3 regions of the Agrobacterium sp. 20P9.1.2 genome follow, and region 1 is predicted to be linked to each of the others. Evidence: predicted binding sites of a transcription regulator. Region 1 holds the regulator's gene; each other region holds the start of a gene.

The links. Region 1 encodes PhoB, which activates phosphate uptake and scavenging genes when phosphate is short. Its sites were predicted from a motif close to TGTCATNNANCTGTCAT; they were not measured.
Region 2: the regulator PhoB is predicted to act here: its motif matches at 3,321-3,337, upstream of AC27VJ_RS08425 (acid phosphatase).
Region 3: the regulator PhoB is predicted to act here: its motif matches at 4,726-4,742, upstream of AC27VJ_RS05790 (bifunctional 2',3'-cyclic-nucleotide 2'-phosphodiesterase/3'-nucleotidase).

The regions. Positions count from the first base shown of each region.
Region 1 is NZ_JBYOKI010000001.1:367,324-373,298, forward strand. It holds gene pstA (phosphate ABC transporter permease PstA) at 1-209, shown strand, start outside; gene pstB (phosphate ABC transporter ATP-binding protein PstB) at 285-1,100, shown strand; gene phoU (phosphate signaling complex protein PhoU) at 1,188-1,904, shown strand; gene phoB (phosphate regulon transcriptional regulator PhoB) at 2,038-2,721, shown strand; gene AC27VJ_RS01825 (hypothetical protein) at 2,767-3,045, opposite strand; gene AC27VJ_RS01830 (cold-shock protein) at 3,247-3,456, shown strand; gene AC27VJ_RS01835 (hypothetical protein) at 3,681-3,902, shown strand; gene AC27VJ_RS01840 (DUF6481 family protein) at 3,939-4,328, shown strand; gene AC27VJ_RS01845 (GcrA family cell cycle regulator) at 4,851-5,381, opposite strand; gene AC27VJ_RS01850 (aspartate aminotransferase family protein) at 5,817-5,975, shown strand, end outside.
Region 2 is NZ_JBYOKI010000002.1:558,039-564,013, reverse strand. It holds gene queE (7-carboxy-7-deazaguanine synthase QueE) at 1-42, opposite strand, end outside; gene queD (6-carboxytetrahydropterin synthase QueD) at 39-407, opposite strand; gene queC (7-cyano-7-deazaguanine synthase QueC) at 407-1,117, opposite strand; gene AC27VJ_RS08425 (acid phosphatase) at 1,249-3,228, opposite strand; gene AC27VJ_RS08420 (ABC transporter ATP-binding protein) at 3,371-4,195, opposite strand; gene AC27VJ_RS08415 (FecCD family ABC transporter permease) at 4,192-5,226, opposite strand; gene AC27VJ_RS08410 (FecCD family ABC transporter permease) at 5,229-5,975, opposite strand, start outside.
Region 3 is NZ_JBYOKI010000001.1:1,155,530-1,161,504, reverse strand. It holds gene AC27VJ_RS05820 (alanyl-tRNA editing protein) at 1-614, shown strand, start outside; gene sseA (3-mercaptopyruvate sulfurtransferase) at 632-2,053, shown strand; gene AC27VJ_RS05810 (dihydrofolate reductase family protein) at 2,060-2,713, opposite strand; gene AC27VJ_RS05805 (DUF4344 domain-containing metallopeptidase) at 2,760-3,629, opposite strand; gene AC27VJ_RS05800 (DUF1203 domain-containing protein) at 3,795-4,334, shown strand; gene AC27VJ_RS05795 (PilZ domain-containing protein) at 4,354-4,689, shown strand; gene AC27VJ_RS05790 (bifunctional 2',3'-cyclic-nucleotide 2'-phosphodiesterase/3'-nucleotidase) at 4,820-5,975, shown strand, end outside.

The sequences.
Region 1 (5,975 bases):
TCGGCATGGTCGCCTTCGTCGCGAATTATCCGACAACGCCAATGGATCCGTCCACGGCCCTGCCGGTGCAGATTTACATGTGGGCGAACGAAGCAGAACGTGCCTTTGTCGAGAGAACATCAGGCGCTATCATCATCCTGCTTATGTTCCTCATCGTCATGAATGTGGGAGCAATCCTGTTGCGTCGCCGCTTCGAGCGTCGTTGGTAAACCTTACTTAGGGAAAATCGGGTCACCGGTTTTCCAGCCAGCATGCGATGTAACAAACACCGGGAGCTTGAGGCTATGAATATGTTGTCGGAAGCAGCAGTTGAAAAGGCGCTGGACAAGAAAATGAATGAAGTAACATACAAGATGATCGGCAAGGACGTTTCCGTTTATTATAGCGAGAAGCGTGCCCTTTACGATGTGAACCTCAATGTGCGTGAAAACACCGTGACGGCGCTCATCGGACCGTCTGGCTGTGGCAAGTCCACTTTCCTGCGCACGCTGAACCGCATGAACGACACCATCGACAGTTGCCGCGTTACCGGCAAGATCACGCTCGATGAAGACGATATATACGATCAGACGATCGACGTGGTGGAACTGCGCGCCCGCGTCGGCATGGTGTTCCAGAAGCCGAACCCTTTCCCGAAGACGATCTACGAAAACATCGCCTACGGTCCCCGCATCCATGGTCTGGCCCGCAACAAGGCGGATATGGATCAGATCGTCGAGTCCAGCCTTCAGAAGGCCGGTCTGTGGAACGAAGCCAAGGATCGTCTGCACGAATCCGGCACCGGCCTGTCCGGCGGTCAGCAGCAGCGTCTGTGCATCGCCCGCGCCATTGCGGTTTCTCCAGAAGTCATCCTCATGGATGAGCCCTGCTCGGCGCTGGACCCGATTGCAACCGCCAAAGTCGAAGAACTGATCCACGAGCTGCGCGCCAATTACACCATCGTCATCGTTACCCACTCCATGCAGCAGGCAGCCCGCGTGTCGCAGCGAACCGCCATGTTCCATCTGGGCCATCTGGTGGAAGAAAACGACACCGATAAGATGTTCACCAACCCGGATGACCAGCGCACGCAGGACTATATCATGGGTCGCTTCGGCTGATCTGACGCTGGTTCAAACCCTTCGCATGGCACCGCTTGAGCCCAACTGGGCTTGCGGGCCAGTGCATCGAAACTGGAGACTTCGAACATGTCGACACATTCCCATATTATGTCCGCCTATGATGATGAACTGAAGTTCCTCACCCGCCGCATCGCCGAAATGGGTGGTCTGGCTGAACAGATGTGCGCTGATGCGGTGCGGGCGCTGGTCAATTCCGATGCAGCGCTGGCCCAGAAGGTCATCTCTGATGATACGATCCTCGATCACGCCGAGCGCGAGATCGGCGACAAGGCCATCGTCACCATCGCCAAGCGTCAGCCTATGGCGGCCGACCTTCGCGAAATCATCGGTTCGCTGCGCATTGCCGCCGATCTGGAGCGCGTAGGCGACCTTGGCAAGAACACCGCCAAGCGCGTCATTGCCGTTGCTGGCACGGGCGTTCCGCGCAAGCTGGCCCGTGGTCTCGAGCATCTGTCGGAACTGGCACTGGTGCAGCTGAAGGAAGTGCTGGACGTCTATTCCACACGTTCCGTAGAAAAGGCGCAGGCCATCCGCGAGCGCGACGAAGAGATCGACGCCATGTACACCTCGCTGTTCCGCGAGCTGTTGACCTACATGATGGAAGATCCGCGTAACATCACCACCTGCACGCATCTGCTGTTCTGCGCAAAGAACATCGAGCGCGTTGGCGACCATGCGACCAATATCGCAGAAACCATCTACTACATGGCCACCGGCAGCCAGCCGGAAGGCGAGCGTCCGAAGGACGATAGTTCCAACACGCTCGGTGCAGTAACCGAGTAAGTTTTACAGCATCGGCACTTTGGATCGGAAACGATCTTCGGAATGCCGATGTGTAGATCAACAGGCCAGAGCGTCCGTGATGCGTCCAAATGAACGCATGGCGCTCTGGTAAGACTGGCGGAGTCCCAAGCCTATGGTGCCGAAAATCGCAGTTGTCGAAGATGAAGAGGCTTTGAGTGTTCTTCTTCGTTACAATCTGGAATCCGAAGGTTACGATGTCGACACCATTCCCCGTGGCGACGAGGCGGAAATCCGCCTGCAGGAGCGGACGCCGGATCTGCTGATCCTGGACTGGATGCTGCCGGGCGTTTCCGGCATCGAATTGTGCCGTCGCCTGAGAATGCGCCCCGAGACCGAACGCCTGCCGATCATCATGTTGACGGCACGCGGTGAGGAAAGCGAGCGCGTGCGCGGACTGGCCACGGGCGCAGACGACTATGTGGTCAAGCCCTTCTCCACGCCGGAACTGATGGCGCGCGTCAAAGCCATGCTGCGTCGCGCCCGCCCGGAAGTTCTGTCGTCTGTCCTGAAATGCGGTGACATCGAGCTGGATCGCGAAACGCATCGTGTTCACCGCAAGACCCGCGAAGTGCGCCTCGGACCAACCGAATTCCGCCTGCTGGAGTTCCTGATGGTCTCTCCCGGCCGCGTCTTCTCCCGCTCGCAACTTCTCGACGGCGTCTGGGGTCACGATATCTATGTGGACGAACGCACGGTCGATGTTCATGTCGGTCGTCTGCGCAAGGCTCTGAACTTCTCCAACATGCAGGATGTGATCCGCACCGTTCGCGGCGCTGGCTATTCTATGGAAGCCTGACGGGCGGCTCCATCACTGATCTTTCGCACAATGCGCGCTGTTGCCTCACCGGGTCAACGGCGCGCGTTTTGTATTTTTGCGCAGCTTAGGCAGGAATGTGTACGAGAAGGGGAGCCATCTCCAGCCGGTCACGAAGATATATTTTTGACCCCTTTGAACTGGTTTGCGCCAGAAGTTGCGGATGGAAAGGGGAGGCGGGGATATCCGCTTGCCGCGCAGTTTTCCTGAGTAAAAACAAAGGGCAGGTAAATTTTCAAAATTGAAAATCCAGCACGGATTATTATATTTCTGAAGAGGCTGCTGCGTTGCAAGATAAACGCTCATTTCAATGATCTGAAATTTAAAGTTTGACTATCCGGTCATAACCCTCTATCACTGGTTTATCGATATTTTGCTTGCTGAGCTTTGGTTGCCGCGCGATTAGCACCGCGTTTTGAACTAACCCTTTCCTTCAAAAAAATCGCTATACTCGCACACAGGGCGTCAGTTCTGTGATCTATAACTTATGCTTTGAAAGGGTTCATTATGACCACAGGCACAGTAAAATGGTTTAACTCCACCAAGGGCTTCGGCTTCATTCAGCCAGACAACGGCGGCACAGACGCATTCGTACACATCTCCGCTGTAGAGCGTGCAGGTATGCGCGAAATCGTTGAAGGCCAGAAGCTGAGCTACGACCTTGAGCGCGACAACAAGTCGGGCAAAATGTCGGCCTGCAATCTCCAGGCTGCTTAATACGGACTCCGCTTTCCTTTGACCACGGATGTACTGGCACTGTCGAAAGCATGAGACCAAGCGAGGTCAGGCACGTTGCCTGGCCTTTTTTTGTGCCGCCCGGCGGTACAGGCTTCGGACAAGGCGCCCATGGGCGCAAACGCTCCGGGCCACTCTATCCACCCCGCAGCGGCGTTTTTGGAAATCGATCCCGATTTCGGCTGATGCGACAGGAAGGAAATTCCATGTCTGAAACACACAGCAAATCTCGCCAGCAGGCGGAAATCGCATTCGGTGAAACGCAGTCGCAGTTCTTTGCACGCGGCCATGCGGTTGACGAACTCAATTCGATTGCCCAGGCGCGTGATGAAAAGACGCAGCGCCTGCGTGAAGCGCGCCTTGCCAAGGAACTGCAAGACAGCCTGGCACCTGCCAAGACACCCGCAAAGCGTGCTAAGAAATCCTGACCCTGATGGGTACGGCACCTCAACTGGAATAGAGACTTGAGAAACAACAAAAACGTTAAAAACAGTGAACTGACTGACCGCCGCAGCGCCGCTGCTGAGGCCAAGGCTGCCCTTCTGCAGGCCTATAAGGCCGCCAAGGAAGCCGCCGAACCCAACCGGGAAGCCAAGCAGGCAGAACGCATCGCCGTGGCGGAAGCCCGCGAAGCGCGTCGTGCCGAGCGCGAGCAGCAGAAGCGCGAAGAGCAGAGCCGCCTCGAAGCGGAACGGCTGGCGCATGAAGCCGAGCTTGAAGCCGCTGCGACTGCCGAAGAAGACGCCCGCAAGCTGGCCGATAAAAACCGCGTCGCCCGCGTCATCGAAGATGAGGCCGCCCGCAAGGCCGAGCGCGACCGTCGCTACGCCAACCGCAAGGCCCGCCAGGGTTAAAGCTATCTGCCATGATCCAGCAGCCATTCGAATGAAGGGCTGCGGTCTGGCGGGATGGACCTGTTGTCATTCGTGCTTGCGGAAACATTGGCGGTTACGCCGCCAATCAGAGGTGCCCGGCATCTCTGCGCATCCAGTGCGCCCGCGGAGCCGTCCTGAACGTTCTGCAGAACTGCTTTTCCCACATAGGTGAAATCCGGTCACAAGACTTCCGTTTCATGGAAGTCTTGTGTCATTGCAAGCAGGCATAGCTCAGCAGTTTGTAAGAGCATATGGCGCTATAAGGCTATAAAAGCCACGCCCAATATCCCGAGAAAGATAGAGCAAGCTTCATCGCTTTTGGCCGCGTGCGCAACTGGCGTGAAATTTCGGCCTATCAAAGCGATGGGCAGGTGTCGGCGCCTTAGTTGACGTTTGTCGATCCCATCGATCGTTGGCTCTGACTTCCTCTTTTGATCGTAGGCATGAAAAAAGCGGGCCAATGGACCCGCTTTTTTATCTCTTGCAATATGTCTGCTGCCCTTAAGCGCGACGGCGTTCGCTTACTGGCTGGTAAGCCATCTTCGCGTGGAACTTGCAGTAAGGCGAGGACTCGGAAGCTTCGCAGCCGCAGAAATGGAAGTCGTCCTTCAGCGGGTCACCGACTGGCCACTTGCAGGTGCGCTCGGTCAGTTCCGTCAGCGTCAGGCGCAGAGATGTTGGCAACGAGGCATTGTTGACGGGAACATATTCCAGAACCTGTGCCGTATCGATGTCCAGATCGTCCTTCAGCGCGGTGGCGCCAACCGTGCGGGGCGCCGGGCGTGCTGTTGCCGGGCGGGCTGGAAAGTTGGTTGCGCGGGGTGCCGTAGGGGCTGCAGGGCGCTTGGCGGCGGGGCGTGAGGTTGCAACCGTGCCACCGGCCTTTGCACGGCCTGGCAGGTTCAAACGGTGGACCTTGCCGATGACGGCGTTACGGCTGACGCCGCCGAGCTGGGCTGCGATCTGGCTGGCGCTCAGCCCTTCGGACCACAGTCTTTTGAGTTTCTCGACTCGTTCATCCGTCCAGTTCATACTGCTTCTCCGCTGGTCGCGCAGGCAGAATCCTTCTACGATGCCGTGGAGCGAACCACGCGCAGAATATCCGCCAGATTGTAGGTGACTAGGTCCGCCGCTTGCAGTCTAGTAATTGAGAGTTAACCTAATCGTAGGCCGACTCCGTGACAAGAGTCGGGAGAATCATCTGGAATCGATTTTCCGGTTTTCCCCAACTTGCTGCGTTCGTGAGTCAGAAAAGCAACACTTTGTAGGTCAGTAAAACCGCTCTACCAAGGCTTGAGAATGCCTGACAATGCGGACATTTGTTGACATCCCAGAATGAAGTGACAATAGTGCGCTCGCACGACAGGAAATACCCGAAGCCGCCGCGAGGCGGCATTTTTGATTTTCAGGCACGGAGCAACCGGTAAGCCCTATTGACAGCGCCTTTGCGCAGGGAGTGATGCAGCCATGGCCGACGCCGCGCCCCAAAGCGGATCATTGTTCGATACGTTTTCCAGAGCCCCGTTGCGCTTCGAGCGAGGAGAGGGCGTTTGGCTCGTCACCGAGAGCGGCGAGCGATATCTGGATTTCGGTGCGGGCGTGGCCGTCACTTCGGTCGGCCACAGC
Region 2 (5,975 bases), on a different contig from region 1:
GATTTCGCTGATGCGGATCGGGGCGTCTTTGCGGTCGCTCATGGCTGGCGCCGGGGCCGATATTCCGCCCAGGTCTTTGCGGTCTCGCTGACCCGGACGGCGCTGGTTTCTGGCAGCCGTTCTTTGCACCAGTCGTAGAAATGCTGGGCGAGACGCTCCGCAGTCACCATGTCATGACCGAGAACGTCGTTCAGGTGCCGGTGGTCGAAGTGGTCATCGATGTAATGTTTGAGCGGGGTAAGTTCCTGATAATCGCGAACAAAGCCATGCTCGTTCAGCTCTTCACCGGAAAGCTCTACCTCGACGATGTAATTATGGCCGTGGAGCCGCGCGCATTGATGATCTGCGGGCAGACCTTTCAGCTGATGCGACGCGGAAAAATGGAATTCCTTGGTGATGCGAAACATTACCGCACCTCTTGCGCAGCATAGGCGCTGGTGGCGGCCTTCCAGAAATCCGGGTCTTCATAATCCGTTGGATCATCGACGCCAGCAAGATGAAACGCTTCGCGCCGCTCCACGCAAGTACCGCAGCGCCCGCAGTGGCGCTGCCCGCCCTTGTAGCAGGACCATGTGTCGGCAAAGGGGGTGTTGTGCTTTGCGCCATCGGTCACGATGTCGGCCTTGGAGACCGTAACATACGGCGCGAAAAGCTTGACGCTGGCATAGCCTTCCAAAGCGCGGCGCTGCATGTCGTTGAAATTGTCGATAAAACCGGGACGACAGTCCGGATAGATGAAATGGTCGCCGCCATGGACCGCGATGGCCACGGCATCCGCCTGCTGGGCTGCTGCCAGACCAAAGGCGATGGTCAGCATGATGGCGTTGCGGTTGGGAACGACGGTGGAGCGCATCGTTTCTTCAGCATAATGGCCGTCGGGAACCTCGACATCATCCGTCAATGCGGAACCCGTCAGATGTGCGCCGATGGTTCTGATGTCGATGATGTGGTGCGGAACGCCGAGGCGGTTTGCGCAGAGCGCCGCAAAGTCCAGTTCTTTCTTATGGCGCTGGCCATAATCAAAGGAGACGAGGACTAAAAGTTGATGTTCCGCAGCAATTCTATGCGCGAGCGAAACGGAGTCCAATCCGCCGGAGCAGATGACGATAGTCTTCATAATTCAGGATCCCTTGTTTTGACCGGGTGGGCTGCGACCGGATAACGGAGCGGCTTCTAACCCATGTCGGGACCGTTGTGAAGGGGCGCAGACACGATCGGGCCCGCACCTCCTTTAAAGTTGTTTCGCGACTATTCGACGATGACGGTCAAGGTAGTGCCGGTGTAAACCGGGCGGACCTTGACGCCATTGGCATTTATGGAGGCGAAAGAGCTAGTCAGGCCATCAGCCGACAGCACGTCAAATCGCGTTCCCGCCGCTGGCGCATCGCCGTCGAATGTCAGCTCAAGCGTGGCATTTTCTATGTCGGCCTTGCCCTTGATGTGCAGCGCGGTTTTCTTTGCATCAAGAGAGAGAGTACCACCTGTTTGGCTGTAGTTGCCGTTGATGCCGACCGCATCGGACGCCGCGAGTTTCAGCGTTCCGCCAGACACCAGCACGCTGCCGGTTCCCAGTGCGGTTTTGGACGCTGCCGTCAACGTCCCGTCTTTGAGAACGGTGCCGCCGGAATAGTTGTTGGTGCCAGCGAGTTCCAGTTCGCCAGTGCCGGATTTTACCAGACGACCTGTGCCTGCAATATCATTCGTCCAGCTATCTTGGGCGTTGAAACCGCCAGCGGCTGCGTCCATCGCCACATTCACATCGCCGTCGAACGATCCATAGCCGGAAGCAGCTGCGACGAGATTGATGCGGCCCCAGCCATTGCTGTCATCCAGCAAAGGATAGCCGGACTCGATGCCGGTGGAAAAGAGAACCGCACGGCGTTGGCCTGCGTCAAGATAGGGGAGGCGCGTTTCCAACAGGACTTCGGCACCCTGCGGCACGACCATGGCCAAGTTCGGAGCGGACAGATCACGCTTGAACGAATAGGTCATCCGCTTGCGATAATCAGCCTTATTGGTGCTCTCATTCGCGAAGCGGTCTGCGTCGATATCTGCACTATGCGCAAAGGCTTCAAGTGTCTGGCCCTGCGGCAGGCGCTTGGTGAGATAGGCCTGCACCTCATCATGCGCGGCCTTTTTCACATCGGCCACTTTCGGGTCTTGCAGAACGGCAGCAGCAATGGCGGTGGCGGTGATGCGCCCGCCGATGACATCGAGCGGCGAGTGCATGCCTGCCACGATGCGGGTTTCGCCAAGCTGCGACGCTTTTGTCAGCAGTTCGGAAAAACGCTCCGGTACTGCATAGGCATAGACGATTGCCGCCAGATAGGCCGCATTGGTGTGGCCGCTTGGAAATCCACCATCCTTTGCGCGACCCCGGTTTTCGCGCGCATAGCGCAAGGCGGGTACAGTGACGTCAGGCTCGGACTCGTAGCGCTCGAATGTCTTGTCGCCGATGGTTTCGGTGCCGGTCTCGATCACCTCGCCCTTGGCATTCATGCGCCATGGACGGGGAGTGGAGTAGAAGTATTTGGAGGGCGAGGTCGTCCCCTCGGGGCCGCGCATCAGCGCCATGAAGGCGCCGAAATTCTTCAGCTCCGAATCCGGCGAACCTGCTTCCGTTCCCTTGTCGTCTTCCCGTTTGGTAATGACTTCATTGACGTTGAAGTCGCTCAGCGTATGGTTGATGGTGGTGGTCGCACCGGCGCCCTCCCGATACCAATCTGCCAGTGGTCCCAGGCCTTCGATGACGCTGTAACCTTGCGAGCGACGGTCGTTGAGATAGGCGTCCAGAGCGGCAGCGCCCGTGCGGTTCTTTCCGGTGACGGAAAGCACGTAACGCATGTTCTCCGTCCAGACGTCGGGGTTCAGGACTGTGACCTTGCTATAGTCTTTCGGGCCATCGCCATTCGCGCCGCCATTGGCCCAGTTCTCATCACCCAGCGTCCAGATGCGGTTGAAGCCGGACAGGATTTTGATGACGGGATTATCCTTGTCATCATAGGCGTTGACGCTTTCGCCCTTGGCGTTCTTGCCCGTCTGGTTGTGATAGTTTTCCGCGACAGGCAGCGGATATTCGACCGAGGGTGCAGGAACGGAAATGCTGTAGCCGGCGCCGGAAGGCTCGGCAGCGTCAAACGCTTGCGCATGTGATGCGATGCCGAACGCAGCGACGGATGCAAGCAGGGTTGAGCGGAAAAGTGGGAAATATGCGCGTAGCTTGGCCATGACAGCCTCCTCAATTCATTTATTGCAATATGCCTTTGCGAGACACGTCATAGCCAGACGTGAGTCGATGCTGGGCAAAATGCCCAGCGATCATGACAATTTGTTTACAGCGATTGACGAATGAGATGAATGCGGCTGCATCTCAGACGACGCCCGCGTCGTCCGGCGCGGAACTCATCCGGTGGCGGCCGATGGGAAGCATGATTGGCCTGCCCGATGTGGGGTCGGTGATGATGCGGCTTTCCAGCCCAAAGACCTCGCGCACATTCTGTTCGGTCAAGACCTGCTCCGGCGTGCCGATGACATGCAGACGTCCGGCTGCCATGGCCACCAGATGGTCCGCATAACGTGCGGCGAGATTGAGATCATGCAGCACCATGACGATGGTCGTTCCGCGCGTGTGGTTGAGGTCCGTCAGCAGGTCCAGAACCTCGACCTGATGGCTGATGTCGAGAAAGGTGGTCGGCTCGTCCAGCAACAGGATTTCGGTCTGCTGGGCCAGCGCCATGGCAATCCACACACGCTGCCGCTGGCCGCCGGAGAGCTCATCGACGGGCCGTTCCGCCAGTTCAAAGGTCTTCGTCGCCTCGAGTGCGGCTGCGACTGCTTCATCATCCTTTGTGGTCCAGCGGGACAACAGTCCCTGATGCGGGTGGCGTCCTCTGCTGACGAGGTCGGCAACGGTTATGCCTTCCGGCGCGATTGGCGATTGCGGAAGCAGGCCCAGCGTCTGCGCAAGCTTGCGAGGGGCCGTGCTGTGAATGGATTTCCCGTCCAGCAAGACATGCCCCCGGCGCGGCGAAATAAGCCGTGACATGGTGCGCAAAAGTGTGGATTTGCCGCACGCATTGGCCCCGACAATCACCGTGATCCGACCCGGAGGAACGGCAAGATCGAGCCCCTCCAGAATGACGTTGTCACCATAACCGGCTGAAAGTTGGCTGGCGGTAAGGGAATGGGCGGTCAAAGCGAGCCTCCGGTCCGGTTGACGCGAATGATTAGGAAAATCAGATAGGGTGCGCCGAGAGCCCCGGTGACGACACCGACGGGATAGCGGCTTGGCAGCAGGAATTGCCCGGCATAATCCCCGGCCAAGACAAGCAGCGCTCCGATCAGGGCTGCAGGGAGGAGCAATGAGCCGTTGGGTCCGACGACCCGGGCGGCAATCGGCCCTGCGAGAAAGGCGACAAAAGCGATTGGTCCTGTAACAGCTGTGGCAAAGGCAATCATGCCCACAGCGGCCACGATGACCACGATGCGGGTGACGCCGACCCGCACGCCAAGTGCCGCAGCCGTGTCATCGCCCAGCCGCAACGCTTCCAGATCACGCTGGCGACTCAGCAGCAGACCGCCGAAGATGGCAAGCCCCAGGAGAAGCGGCAGGACTTGCGAAAGCTGCGCGCCATTGACGCTGCCCGTCAGCCAGCGCATCGCCTCTTGCAGGTTCCATGCGGGGGCGGTGGACAGAATATAGGCGATGACGCTTTCCAGCATTGCGGAAACACCGATGCCGACGAGGATAAGCCGTGTTCCGGCAACCCCGTTGCGGGAGGACAGCGCATAGACCGACAAAGCGACTCCAAGACCGGCAACCACCGCAAAGACGGATACAATTGGCCCTTTCAGCGACAGTACAACGATGGCAAACACCGCTGCCGCGCTGGCACCGGAACTAATGCCAATGATGTCGGGGCTTGCGAGCGGATTGCGCAGCATGATCTGAAAGGCAACGCCGCCAAGGCCGAAGCTCAGGCCTGCGAGAACGGAAAGCAGCGCTCGCGGCAGCCGCAACTGACCAACGGTAAAGCTTGCCCCCGCCACATCTTCACCCAGCAGAACGCGCAGCACGTCCGCCGGTGGGGTCAAGGACTGACCGAGAACAAGGGTAAGCGAAAATACGGCAAGCAGCAGCGTGACAAGAACCGCAATCACCGTCATGCGTCGGCGTGCATGTCCGTTGCGCTGTTCCACGATGGAATCGATGATAGGAGACAGCATCGTCATAGGTCGCGCACCCGCTGACGTCTGACGACCCAGATGAAAAACGGTGCACCGATCAGCGCTGTTACGATGCCGACATCAAGCTCCGCCGGGCGGGAAACGATGCGCCCGACAATATCGGCCGCAAGCAGCAGGCATGCGCCGCCCAGCGCCGAAAACGGCAAAAGCCAACGGTGATCGACGCCGACAAGCAGGCGGCAGAGATGCGGCACGATAAGCCCCAGAAAGCCGATTGGCCCGCAGACCGCGGTCGTTGCCCCGCAGAGGGTGATTGCGCCAAGGGCCGAAAAAGCGCGGGCGATGGCCACACGTTCACCCAGCCCAGCGGCAAGTTCATCACCCAAGGCGAGAGAGTTCAGTTTTCTGGCCGAGAGGATGCTGATGAGGAAGCCGACGGCCAGAAAGGGCAATATGTGCGAAATACGGTCGAATGTCGCGCCGCCGACGCCGCCGATCTGCCAGGACCGAATGCCGCCAGCGATGTCGTTTCGCGGCAGCACGACCGCGATGACCAGCGATGAAAATGCGACGGAAGTCGCCGCGCCAGCAAGTGCCAGCTTGAGAGGTGTGGCACCTCCGCGACCCAGCGAGCCAATCGTGTAAACGAAAACCGCCGAACAGCCAGCGCCAATGATCGCCGTCCAGATGAAGGCATTGGCTGAGGCGATATTAAACCAGGCAACACCGATAACGACGGCCAGCGAAGCGCCCATATTCACGCCTAAAATGCCCGGATCAGCCAGCGG
Region 3 (5,975 bases), 790 kb from region 1:
GTCAACCCGGCGATACCGGCTTTCTGGAGAGAGCCGATGGCTCCAAGATAGAGCTCGGCCAGACGAAACACGGCGCTGACAAAAGCATCATCATCCATGTCCCCACCGAGGGACAGGCTTCACCCGAGATCGGTGAGAAGCTGACGCTGCACGTAGACTGGCCGCGCCGCTACAAGCTCATGCGCATGCACACGGCCTGCCATCTTCTGTCCGTCGTCTGCCCTTGGCCGATCACCGGCGCCGCCGTTGGTGAAGAGGAATCGCGTGTCGATTTCGACATGTCGGAGACCATCGACAAGGACGAGGTGACGGCAAAGCTGATGGCGCTGGTTGAAGAGAACCACCCGGTTTTCCTGACATGGATCACCGACGAAGAACTTGCCGCCAATCCAGACATCGTCAAATCCAAGAATGTCCGCCCACCGCTTGGCCTTGGGCGCGTCAGCCTTGTGTGCATTGGCGAAAACTCTGCTGTTGACAGTCAGCCCTGTGGGGGCACTCATGTGTCCAAGACGCAGGAAGTCGGCGAAATCCACATCGCCAAGATCGAAAAGAAGGGCAAGGAGAATCGCCGTTTCCGAATTCGTTTCGGCAAGCCCGGCGCATCCGCCTGATTTCTGGGAGAAATATCGTGAGCACGGATAAAAGCCGTTTCGTCGTTTCGGCGGATTGGGTTGAGCAGCAGCTTGGCACCCCACATTTTCGATTGGTCGATGCCTCTTGGTATTTGCCCGCGCATAAGCGCAACGGGAAGGAAGAATACGCTGCGGGACACATTCCCGGCGCTGTCTTCTTCGATCAGGACAAGATCGCGGACCACGATACAGGCCTGCCTCACTCCCTGCCATCACCGCAGTTCTTTGCCGAACAGGTCGGTGAACTCGGCATCGGCGAGCAGGATACCATCGTCGTTTATGATGGCCCCGGCTTTTTCTCTGCGCCGCGCGTGTGGTGGATGCTGCGCGTAATGGGTGCCGAGACGGTCTATGTGCTGGATGGCGGTCTGGACGGCTGGAAAGCCGCAGGCAAGCCAATGCAAACCGACGCGCCAAGCATCGAGCCTTCAACGTTCGAAGTGCATTTTAACCCGAAGCGCATCACCACCTTCTCCGCCATGCGCTCTATCGTCGATAATGGCGAGGTGCAGGTTGCCGATGCCCGTGGCGCTGGCCGCTTTACCGGAGAAGAGGCCGAGCCCCGCGCTGGCATGCGTTCCGGCCATATGCCCGGCGCACGCAATCTGCCCGCCACCGCCTTTTCGGAAAACGGCCACTTCAAGGATCTGCCGACGATCCGCAAGATGATATCTGAAGCGGGCATCGATCTGTCGCAGCCGGTCGTGACCAGCTGCGGTTCCGGCGTTACGGCTGCCGTGATCACGCTTGCGCTGGAATCGCTGGGCCACTCGGACAACTCGCTCTACGACGGATCATGGTCCGAGTGGGGCAGCAAGCAAGACACGGCCATCGTGACCGGCCCAGCCGAGCCTGTTCCAACACAGCCACACGGCCCGATCAAGGCCCATGTTACGCAGCTGGAAATGACGTCGGCACCCAAGGTCAGCCTGCCGGTGCCGGTCAATATCCAGACCGCCATCATGCGCACGACGAATATTCCGCTGCATTTTTATCGCTATCTCTACTGGCGCGTCGGCAAGCGCTGGCACTGGCACAAGCGTATGCGCATGAGCGACGCCGAGCTTTCCGCCACGCTGCGCGACCCGGCCAATTCGGTGACCGTGCTTTATATGAACGGCGCGCCCGCTGGCTTCTTCGAGCTTCACAAGCTCGATTCTGACGTGACTGAGCTGTCCTATTTCGGCCTGATGGAGGAAGCGATTGGCGCAGGCGTGGGCAAATGGTTTCTGCTGCAGGCGCTTTATTCCGCATGGCAGGACAATCCGAAGAAGATCACCGTCTCCACCAACACGCTCGACCACCCCCGCGCGCTTCAGCTTTACCAGATGATGGGCTTCTCACCGGTCAGCACCTATGAAGCATGGGTAGAGCCGCTGACGGACAGCGAATATCTGGAAATTTCCCGACGGGGCTGATCCGCGCTACGACGCGCTCGTCTTTTTGATGATGAGGTGCGTGGCATTTTCGCCGCGCACCGTTTCAGTGCAGCGATAACCAAGGGCAGGAAGATCGAGCCCTTCGAACAGGTTCTCGCCCTTCCCCAACAACACCGGGCTCTGCGCCACATGAAGCTCATCGATCAGCTGCTTTTGCAAATATTGCCGGATCGAGGAAACGCCTCCGCCCAGCCGCACATCCTTGCCACCTGCCGCAGCTTTCGCTGCCTGCAGTGCCTCTTCAATGCCACCAGTGATAAAATGAAAGATGGTGCCACCCTTCATCTCCAAAGGTGGCCGCGCATGGTGCGTCAATACGAAGACCGGAACGTGGTATGGTGGCTCCTCGCCCCACCAACCCTTCCACTCGTCGTCTGGCCAAGGTCCGCGTATGGGACCGAACATGTTGCGCCCCAAAATCCAGGCACCTAGATTGTCGAAACCGGCAGCCGCAAATTGCTCGTCGATCCCCGTCGAGCCGCCGTCCTGACCGAACATTTTATGGAATGTCTGCGTCGCAAACGCCCAACTATGGAGCGTCTTGCCATCCACGCCGAGCGGGTTCTCCAGGCTTTGATCGACACCTGCACCATACCCATCGAGCGATATTGAAAAACTGCGAACAACCAAGCGTGACATCTGCACCTCCCGCGTCTTAAGGGAAAAGTAGCAGAGTTGGCCTGGTTTACAATTCCTGACCCAGGTTAACCGCCGTCGGGACTTCCTTTGCCGGGCTGCTTTCCTTTTCGCTGCCGCCGCCGGAAAGATGCGAGGCGATGAGTTCGCCATGGAACTTTGCCATTTCGTAGCAGTAAGTGATTTCCCGCTTTTCAGCAGACCAGTAAACATCCGGGCGGCCACAGGTGCGGGCCGTCAGCTTCACGTCGCCCTTGAGCGTATAACCGTTGAAGCTGCGGGCAATCAGATCGAGAACTTTGGATTCCTTGACGATGGTGGCGTAGATATCCAGAAACGGATCACGCACCGGCTCATAGCGGGCGATGAATTTCGTCGCACCGGCCTTGGCCACATAAGGTTTCAGCACTTCGTTCCAGTGGCTGACGGTTTGCGGGTAAGCCGCTTCACAGGCCTTCCAGTCATCCTTGGGCAGGCCAATCATACCGGCCAGATCGCCATAACCACCGGCATCCTTGCCGACCATCAGGCAGGCCATCTGGCGGTCACGCGCGGGGTTGGGCACCAGCGTCGAATAAAGCGGGGAGTTGTGGTCTGGCAAGGCCTGAGCCGAGCGCGCCAGATACCAGCTGTCGGTCGCGTTGACGATGGCCGTGTCCAGCCACTCCTCGTTTGCCTCTAGCATCATTGTTCCCGCCAGCTGATCGGCGGCATCCTTGCCAGCACCCGGCTCCGGCAGCGCCAGATCGGAAATCAGCATCCGGGATGCTTCGTGATAGAGGCTGAAAATCGCGTTGCCGATGACAAAATTCACCGTCTGCTGCAATTGCTCGTCCGAAAGATCATCCAGCGCGGGTGCTGTTTGCGCATGGGCGGCAGGTGAAATGAACGAAAAAACGGTGACCAGAGAAGCGGTCATCAACCTGCGCAGCATGGACGTCAACTTTCTAAAACGAGGACGTATGATTGATTGCGAAAGTAAACGGCACAAGCAATGGGCTGGTTGCCTCCAGAGGCAAGAAACGGGTGGATACACGACTCTTTGAAGAGCATAGCGACAAACTAGCAACGCAAAGGAGCCGTTATGACCGAGATCGTTTTTACCGCCATGGCCGCCAGTGAGGCCGAAGCCTTTCGCAATGGAAAGCCGGATGCCAACGGGCAGAATCCCGAACCATCGATTGCCGTCGGCACCTATCCCTGCCGCGTCTGCCTTGGGCAGATAAAGGATGGCGAAGCCATGCTTCTCCTGGCCTATCGTCCCTTTCCGCGCCTGCAACCCTTTGCGGAAACCGGCCCCATTTTCATCCATGCTGAAGCCTGCGAGCCCCCTGCCGCAGACGACATATTGCCGCCCATGCTCGACAGCGCGGACTATATCGTGCGCGGTTACAGCCATGCTGATCGAATCGTTTACGGCACGGGTGCTGTGACTGCGACGGGAGATATTGCAGATAGGGCAAAGGAGCTGCTGGCGCGGGATGACATCGCCTATGTTCACGTCCGCTCCGCCCGCAACAATTGCTACCAATGCCGCATAGACCGCCTGAATACGCAGTTGGGCTTAATTTTACCGAATAAAATAAGCGGTCCGCAAATTTTCCGTGCGATTTTGGGACAGTGATAAATCGGGAATTATGAAGATGACCGGCAATCTGACCATGCAGAATCGCGGCGCGGGCCGCAGCAAGACACGTATTTACGGAACGGTTCAGTATTTCAATCAATCGGTGAAAGGCCGCGTGGTCGATCTTTCGGCCACCGGCATGGCGCTGGAACTGGAAGGCGCATTCGCCGCCACCAAGGGAAGCCGGGTCAAGGTGCAGAGCGAAGACCTCGGCTTCATCGAAGGCACGGTGCAGTGGCAGCACATGAACAGGCTTGGTCTGCAATTGCAGCTTTCCACCAACACGCTGGCCCAGCTTTCCTCCTACTTCCGTTTCTTCCATGCGGATGTGAAGCCGACGCTGGCTGGATGAAATGAAATTTACCGGATGGTTTAAAAATCCGGGACAAGTCACATGGCTGTCATTTTGATGATGGACTCCTCGATTATTCGTTTTACGCTGCCGCCTTCCCACGCAGCCTGAACTCATTCGAGGAGCTTCCATGTCTTCGCTTATCGGCCTTCATCCCATCACGCGACGTTCTCTGCTGAGAGGCATTGCCGCCTCTTCGGCCTTTGTCATGCTCCACCCGTTTGCGGCGCGTGCGCAGGGCAACCAGGCGCATCTGCGCATCATGGAAACGACGGATATTCACGTCCACGTTTTCCCTTATGATTATTACGCCGATAAGCCGAACGACACGCTGGGTCTGGCCCGTACCGCCTCCATCATCGACAGCATTCGTGCCGAAGCCGGCAACTCCATGCTGGTGGACAATGGCGACTTCCTTCAGGGCAACCCGCTGGGCGATTACATTGCCTATGAGCGTGGCATGAAGGCGGGTGACAAGCACCCGGTCATCAATGCCATGAATGTGCTGGGTTATGATTGCGGCACGCTGGGTAACCACGAGTTCAATTATGGACTCGATTTCATGTTCAACACGCTGGGCGGTGCTGGCTTCCCCTACGTCTGCGCCAACCTGACCAAGGGCCAGCTCGCGTCCGACCCCAAGCAGGACGACCTCTTCTTCAAGCCCTATGTGATCCTTGAAAAGCAGATCAAGGACGGCTCCGGCGCGACCAGCCCGGTCAAGGTCGGTATCATCGGCTTCGTACCGCCACAGATCATGATGTGGGATGCCAAGAACCTTGAAGGCAAAGCACAGACCCGCGATATCGTCGATGCCGCCAAGGCCTGGGTGCCCGTGATGAAGGAACAGGGTGCTGATATCATCATCGCGCTGTCGCATTCCGGTATCGAAGGCAAGGGTCAAAGCGACCGCATGGAAAATGCCTCGCTGTATCTCGCTGGCGTTCAGGGCATCGATGCCGTCTTCACAGGTCACCAGCATCTCGTCTTCCCCGGCCCCAAGACATGGGATGGCATCGAAGGTGCCGATCCGGTCAAGGGCACGCTGATGGGCAAGCCCGCCGTCATGGCCGGTTTCTGGGGCTCGCATATGGGCCTCATCGATCTGCTGCTGGAAAAGGATGGCAAGAACTGGAAGATCGTGGACTTTACCACCGAAGCCCGCCCGATCTATCACCGCGACGATAACCGCAAGATCGTGGCCGACGTGAAAGACAAGCCGGAAATCATCGCCGCCGCCAAGACCGATCACGAAGCCACCCTCGCCTATGTCCGCCGCCCCGTGG